Linked DNA regions of Celeribacter indicus. Each later gene encodes a partner of the first gene's protein in a complex. Links are inferred from orthologs where the notes say so. Each region holds a gene or a part of one and is shown in the gene's direction. Other genes may lie near its edges.

Region 1 (3,056 bases):
GCGCGCTGCGCGAGGCTGTCGGGCGGGAGGCGCCGGTTCTGATCGACCAGGAGGGCGGACGGGTCCAGCGGCTGCGGGCGCCGCACTGGCGCGAATTCCTCCCGCCGATGGAGCAATGCGAACGCGCCCGAGATCCGGCGCGCGCCATGTGGCTGCGCGGGCGGCTCCTGGCCGAGGATCTCCATGGCGCGGGCATCGACGTGAACTGCGTGCCCGGTCTCGACGTGGCGCGGGCGGAGACCCATCCCTTCCTGCGCAACCGCTGTTTTTCCGAGGATGCTGAGACGGTCGCACGAATGGGACGCGCGCTGGTCGAGGGACTGGCGGACGGCGGTGTGGCCCCGGTGATGAAACACCTGCCGGGCCACGGGCGCGGCACGCTCGACAGCCACAGGGCATTGCCGCGGGTCAGCGCCTCGCGCGCCGATCTCGAGACGGATTTCGCCCCCTTCCGGGCGCTGCGCGATCTTTCCATGGGCATGTCCGCCCATATCGTCATGGAGGCGCTCGACCCCGACCGTCCCGCGACGCAGAGCCCGGAGGCGATCCGGGTGATCCGCGAGGAGATCGGCTTCGACGGGCTGCTGATGACCGATGACATCTCGATGGAGGCGCTCGCGGGCAGCGTGGCCGACCGGGGTACCGCGGCGCTTGCGGCGGGCTGCGATCTCGTGCTGCATTGCAACGGCGATCTGCGGGAGATGGAGACGATCGCGGCGCTCGGCGAGATGGATGCGGCGGCCCAGGCCCGTGCGGATCGTGCGGCAGACAGCCGGCCGGGATATCGCCCTGTTGACATCGCCGCGCTCGAGGCGGAATTTCGACACCTCCTGGGATAGGCAGAGGGGCCCATGGCCGAGCAGGACCAGTTCGACATCGCGGATATCCTGAGCGTCGAGGACCGGCTTGCGGCCGAGGCCCTGATCGTCGACGTCGACGGGTTCGAGGGGCCGCTCGATCTGCTGTTGCAGCTTTCGCGCACGCAGAAGGTCGATCTGCGCCGGATTTCCGTCCTGCATCTCGCGCGGCAATATCTCGCCTTCGTGGAGAAGGCCAAGGAACTGCGCATCGAGCTCGCCGCCGACTATCTGGTGATGGCCGCCTGGCTTGCCTTTCTGAAATCGCGCCTGCTGCTGCCGCCCGATCCGGCGGACGAGGGGCCCTCGGGCGAGGAGCTCGCGGCCCATCTCGCCTTTCAGCTCCAGCGGCTCGAGGCGATGCGGGAGGCCGCCGCGAAGCTCATGGCGCGCGATCAGAAGGGGCGCGACTTCTTCGTGCGCGGTCTGCCCGAGGAGGTCGCACGCATCCGCAGCGTGAGCTATACCGCAAGCCTTCTCGACCTGATGCAGGGCTATGCCCGCGTGCGCACCAAGGACGAGTTCCGCCCCTTCGTCATGGACCGGGAGGCGATCCTGTCGATGGAACAGGCGCTCGACCGGCTGCGCCACCTGATCCCCTATGCGATCGACTGGGCGGATCTGTCGAGCTACCTGCCCGAGGGCTGGGAACTCGACCCGAAGAAACGGCGCTCGGCGACCGCGGCGACCTTTGCCGCCTCGCTCGAGCTTGCGAAACAGGGTAAGATCGTGATCCGGCAGGGCGACACCTTCGCGCCCATCGAGATCAAGGCAAGGAGAGCCGATGAGTGAGCCCGAGACAGAGCCCATGGACGGGGCGGAGGCCCCGGAGATCGGAGAGAGCCTCTTCGGCGCGCCGCCGCTGGCCGAGCAGGAGCGCATGGTGGAGGCCGTGCTCTTTGCCTCCGCAGATCCGGTGAGCGTGGCCGACCTCGCCGCGCGGATGCCGCATGGCTGCGATCCGAAGGTGGCGCTCGAGCTGTTGCAGAAGCGCTATGAGGGGCGCGGCGTGCGCGTCGTCCGTGTGGGCGAGGCCTGGGCGATCCGCACCGCGCCCGATCTCGGCTTTCTCATGCAGAAGGAGACGGTGGAGACCCGCAAGCTGAGCCGCGCGGCGACCGAGACGCTTGCGATCATCGCCTATCATCAGCCCTGCACCCGTGCGGAGATCGAGGAGATCCGGGGCGTCTCCGTCTCGAAGGGGACGCTCGATCAGCTCATGGAGCTCGAATGGATCCGCTTCGGCCGCCGCCGGATGTCGCCGGGGCGTCCGGTGACCTACGTGGTGACGCCCGCCTTCCTCGACCATTTCGGGCTCGAGAGCGCGCGCGACCTTCCGGGTGTGAGGGAATTGCGCGCCGCCGGCCTTCTCGAAAGCCGCCCGATGCCGGGGCTCGGAGAGGACGGTGCCGAAGAGGACGAGGGGCAGGAGGACCTGTTCGAGGACGAAAGCTGAGCGCCGCACCTTGGATCGGCGGGCGGTGCATACTAGCTAGGGAGAGAGGCCGGTCGGGCAGGCGGGCCCGACGTGCAAGGAAAAGGACCGGAGCGATGAATATTGACAGAGTGATCAACATGGTTGTGCGCCAGGTGATGCGCCGCCTCGTCAACATGGGGGTGAACAAGGGCATCGACATGGGCGGCAAGGCCTGGGAAAGGCGCGGAGGCGGCGGGAGCGAGGCGTCGGGCGACACCAAGGCCGGCGCGGGCGACACGGCCAAGCGTGCGAAGAAGGTCGCGCGGCTGTCGCGCCGCATCGGCCGCTTCTGACCGTCGGAGCCTCCGCAGACCGCGCGCTCAGGCGCGGAAGTGCTTCGAGAGCTTGAGGCCCTGTCCCTGATAGTTGGAGGCGAGATCGGCGCCGTAGAGCCGTTCCGGCCGCGTTTCCATCCGCTCGTAGACCAGCCGTCCGACGATCTGCCCGTGCTCGAGCACGAAGGGCGCCTCGTGGCACCGCACTTCGAGCACCCCGCGCGATCCGGCTCCGCCGGCGTTCGCATGACCGAATCCCGGATCGAAGAATCCCGCGTAATGCACGCGGAACTCCCCCACCATCGCAAGATAGGGCGCCATTTCGGCGGCATAGTCGGGCGGGATATGCACCGCCTCGCGGCTCACTAGGATGTAGAAGGCGCCGGGGTCGAGGATGATGCGGCCGTCCCTGGCGTGGATCGGCTCCCAATATTCGGAGGGATCGTA
Region 2 (4,360 bases), 2.1 Mb from region 1 along the record:
GAGATGGAAACCGCGGTGGTACAGGTGACGGGATGCCGTCTCGAGCGTGGTAGCTTCGTCGGCGATCAGGCCATCACGAAGGGGCGGCTCGATTGCACCGGGAGCGAGGGCGCGCCGCGCTGGGTCGAAGGCACCTGCAAGACGAGGCCGTGGGGCCGCTGGTCGCGCTGAGGGCCTGCAACGGCGGAAGGGTGCCGGCGGTGCCGCGACCCGCGCTTGCCATGTGCTGAGTTTCGGGGCATTGGCTGGGAAAAGCGCGAGAGGTCTTTGCGATGGATTATTCGAAAATGGGCGGCGCAAAGTCACCCTCCCCGGCGCCGAAACACGGCGCGCACAAGCGGCAGCAGCCGAAAGGCAAACAGGCGCCGAAGGCGGAGCTTCTGGCCCGGATGAAGGCGGCTGCGGAGAAGTCGAAGGCAAAGTGACGGGGCAGGGCGGGAAGGAACCGCGCCGCTGCCCGCGACGTCACCCTCTTCACGGAGGCGGATTCGCAATATTTTGGGGATAACTCCGCCGGTTTTCCCATATCTCGCGGTGTTCCCGTTGACACGCGCCGGCCGGTCCCGGACAGTTTTCGGATCCACGCTGAATCATCCGGAGGCCCCTCCTTGCGTTTCACCCGTCTGCGTCTCAACGGCTTCAAGAGCTTCGTCGACCCGACCGATCTCGTGATCGCGGACGGGCTGACCGGGGTCGTCGGGCCGAACGGCTGCGGGAAATCGAACCTGCTCGAGGCGCTGCGCTGGGTGATGGGGGAGAACCGGCCGAAGGCGATGCGCGGCGCGGGGATGGAGGATGTGATCTTCGCGGGTGCCGCCTCCCGGCCTGCGCGCAACTTCGCCGAGGTGGCGCTCACGATCGATAATTCCGAACGGCTCGCTCCCGCCGGATTCAACGATCAGGACAGTCTCGAAATCATCCGCCGCATCACCCGTGACGCGGGGTCGGCCTATCGTGTCAACACGAAGGACGTGCGTGCGCGCGACGTCTCGATGCTCTTCGCGGACGCCTCGACCGGGGCGCATTCGCCCGCCCTCGTGCGGCAGGGGCAGATTTCCGAACTCATCAACGCGAAGCCCACGGCGCGCCGCCGCGTGCTCGAGGAGGCCGCCGGGATCTCCGGGCTTTACCAGCGGCGGCACGAGGCCGAGCTGAAGCTCAAGGGGACGGAGACGAATCTGGCGCGCGTGGACGATGTCGTCGAACAGCTCGCAGGCCAGCTCGCCTCTCTCGCGCGTCAGGCCCGTCAGGCCGCGCGTTACCGCGAAATCGGCACGGAGTTGCGCCACGCCGAGGGGCTTTTGCACTACCGCCGCTGGCTTGATGCCGATCAGGCGCGACGCGACGCGGAGGAGGTTCTGCGCACCCGGCTCCGGCAGGCGGCGGAGGCGGAGCGGCTGGCACGCGAGGGTGCGAAGCAGCGCGAGGCGCGCGAAAGCGCCCTGCCGCCGCTGCGCGAGGAGGAGGCCATTGCCGCCGCCGTCCTCCAGCGTCTCACCGTCTCCCGCGACCAGCTTGCCGAGGAGGAGACGCGCGCCCGCGAGGCGATCGCCACCCTGACCCGCCGGATCGAACAGCTCGCCGCCGATATGGCACGCGAGGAGCAGTTGAACCGCGACGCGGACGACACCATTGCCCGGCTCGAATGGGAACAGAAGGAACTCGTCAAGGCCTCCGAAGGGCATGGCCAGCGGCTTAGCCAGTCCTCGGCGGAGGCCGCGGAGGCGAGCCAGATCCTCGCGGACCGGGAGACGGCGCTGACGCAGATGACGGAAGACGTCGCCCGCCTCGCCGCGCGACATCAATCCGCGACCCGGCTTGTGGAGGACAATCGCAAATCGCTCGAACGCGCCCGGTCGGAGGCGGATCGGGCGCGGGCGGCGGTCGCTGACGGGGAACAGGCGCTCGGCCGCTCGGCCGAGGCGCTCGACATGGCGGAGGCGGCACAGGAAGAGGCGCAGGCGCGGGCCGAGGAGACGGAGGCCGCGCTGATGGCCGCCGACGATGCCCGGACCGAGGCGCAGACGCGGGAGGCCCAGGCCCGCGCCGCCCGCTCGGAAGCCGAGGGCGAGGTCGGCGCGCTGAAGGCCGAGGTCGCGGCGCTCGCACGCATGCTCGAACGCGACCAGATCGCGGGAACGCAGATCCTCGATCTCGTGCGGGTCAAACCGGGATATGAAAAGGCCTTCGGTGCTGCCCTCTCCGACGATCTGAGACAGCCGAAGATCGAAAGCTACCAGGCCTCCGGCTGGGTTGCGCTGCCCGATTACGAGGACGAGCCGGACCTGCCGATGGGGGTGGAGCCCCTGTCCGAACACGTCGAGGTGCCGCCGGTCCTGTCCCGTCGCATCACGCAGGTCGGGCTGGTGAAGGCCGAGGAGGGGGCGCGGCTTCAGGCCGATCTCGAGTCCGGCCAGCGGCTCGTCTCGCGCGAGGGCGACATGTGGCGTTGGGACGGTTTCCGCGCCGGTGCCGAAGACGCGCCATCCGCCGCGGCACTCAGGCTGCAACAGCTCAACCGTCTCGAAGAACTGAAACAGGATCTCGTGGGTGCGGAGGCGAAGGCGGCGGGCGCGGCCCAGGCGCATGACCATCTCAAGGCGGAACTCCTCCGCCTGACCGAGGAGGATCGCGTCGCGCGCGAGGCCCGGCGCGAGGCGGATCGGGCGCTGTCGGAGGCTGCACGGGCGCTTTCGCGGGCGGAAAACGACCGAACCCTCGCCGAGGGCAAGGTCGAGACCCTGGGCCTTGCCGTGGCACGTCACGAGGACGAGGCACGCGCCTCCGAGCAGCGGCTGCGCGAGGCGGAGACGGCGCTACGCGAATTGCCCGATCTCGATGCCGCGCGGGCGGAGATCGAACAGGTCAAGCTCACGGTGGAGGCGGCGCGGATCACGATGATGACCCGGCGTTCGTCCCATGACGAGATCCGCCGCGAGGGCGAGGCCCGCACCCGCCGGTCGCAGGAGGTGACGAAGGAGCTTTCGGGCTGGCGGCACCGGCTGGAGACGGCAGGCCGGCGGATCGCGGAATTGCGTGAGCGGAAGGAAAGTTCGCAAGAGGATCTCGAGGAGGCGGCCGCCCGGCCGGAGGAGATCGCCGATCAGCGCGAGATGCTGATGGAGCAGATTGCCGCGGCGGAGACTCGGCGCGAGACGGCGGCGGATGCGCTGGCGACGGCGGAAACCGCACTGCGCGACGCGGTGAGCGCCGAGCGGGAGGCGGAGCGTGTGGCTTCCGAGGCGCGCGAGATCCGGGCTGCGGCCGAGGCCCGGCGCGATGCGGCGCGCGAAACCGTCGAGGCGGCGGTCGAGCGCATTCGCGAGGAGCTGGAAACGACACCGGCGCGGCTGCTCACGGAGCTTGACGTGGATCCGGCCACGATCCCTCCGCACGAGACGATCGAGGTGGACGTGAACCGTCTCAGGCGCCTGCGCGACAGTCTCGGCGCGGTGAACCTGCGTGCCGAGGAGGATGCGAAGGAGGTGCGCGAGGAGCACGATACCCTCGTGAAGGAAAAGGAGGATCTGGAAGAGGCGGTGAAGACGCTGCGCTCGGGCATCGCCTCGCTGAACCGGGAGGGGCGCGAACGGCTGCTGACGGCCTTCGAGCAGGTGAACGCGAATTTCACCATGCTTTTTACCCATTTGTTCGGCGGTGGCGACGCAAGGCTCATGATGGTCGAAAGCGACGATCCGCTCGAGGCCGGGCTCGAGATCATGTGCCAGCCGCCGGGCAAGAAGCTTTCGACCCTGTCGCTGCTGTCAGGGGGCGAGCAGACGCTCACGGCGCTTGCGCTGATCTTCGCGGTCTTCATGGCCAATCCCGCACCGATCTGCGTCCTCGACGAGGTCGATGCGCCGCTCGATGATGCGAATGTCACGCGGTTCTGCGACATGCTCGACGAGATGACCCAGCGCACCGATACGCGTTTCCTCGTCATCACCCACCACGCCGTGACCATGGCACGCATGGACAGGCTGTTCGGTGTGACGATGCAGGAACAGGGCGTGAGCCAGCTCGTCTCCGTCGATCTCAAGAAAGCCGAAGCTCTGGTCGCGTGACGTTTCGCGCGATCAGAGCCGGATATTCTGTTCTGGTTTGATCAAAGGCGGGAGAGCAGCGTTGTCGTCGGCCAGGCGTCCGCAGGCATCCCGAGACGGATCTGTTCCTTCTGGACCGCCTCGCGGGTCTTCTCCCCCAGGATTCCGTCGACCCCGCCCACGTCATGCCCCCGCGCCTGGAGTTTCTGCTGGAGCTGTTTCATCTGGGCCCCCGACAGGCCCGGCTCCGGATTTCCGGCCGCATAGACCGGCGCCCCCTCGAGACGGGTGGCGAAATAGGCGGCCGTGGTCACGTA

Evidence for each region.
Region 2: the proteins of P73_RS13550 (region 1) and smc are in contact, whole or in part, in a crystal structure (PDB 3ZGX), measured with the Bacillus subtilis proteins. The link is inferred for Celeribacter indicus from one-to-one orthologs.

What each region holds. Positions count from the first base shown.
Region 1 is NZ_CP004393.1:2,678,932-2,681,987, reverse strand. The notes cover bases 1-2,750. They hold P73_RS13550 (segregation and condensation protein A), read left to right. Parts: upstream 1-851; coding sequence 852-1,649; downstream 1,650-2,750. Other genes in these bases: P73_RS13535 (2'-deoxycytidine 5'-triphosphate deaminase), read right to left, coding at 2,655-2,750; P73_RS13540 (hypothetical protein), read left to right, coding at 2,409-2,627; scpB (SMC-Scp complex subunit ScpB), read left to right, coding at 1,642-2,313; nagZ (beta-N-acetylhexosaminidase), read left to right, coding at 1-839. Also shown: more of P73_RS13535, read right to left, coding at 2,751-3,056. UniProt on the Bacillus subtilis protein: Participates in chromosomal partition during cell division. May act via the formation of a condensin-like complex containing Smc and ScpB that pull DNA away from mid-cell into both cell halves.
Region 2 is NZ_CP004393.1:590,484-594,843, forward strand. The notes cover bases 211-4,264. They hold smc (chromosome segregation protein SMC), read left to right. Parts: upstream 211-608; coding sequence 609-4,064; downstream 4,065-4,264. Other genes in these bases: P73_RS26150 (hypothetical protein), read left to right, coding at 273-425; P73_RS02975 (lytic murein transglycosylase), read right to left, coding at 4,106-4,264. Outside these bases: P73_RS02965 (hypothetical protein), read left to right, coding at 1-171; more of P73_RS02975, read right to left, coding at 4,265-4,360. UniProt on the Bacillus subtilis protein: Required for chromosome condensation and partitioning.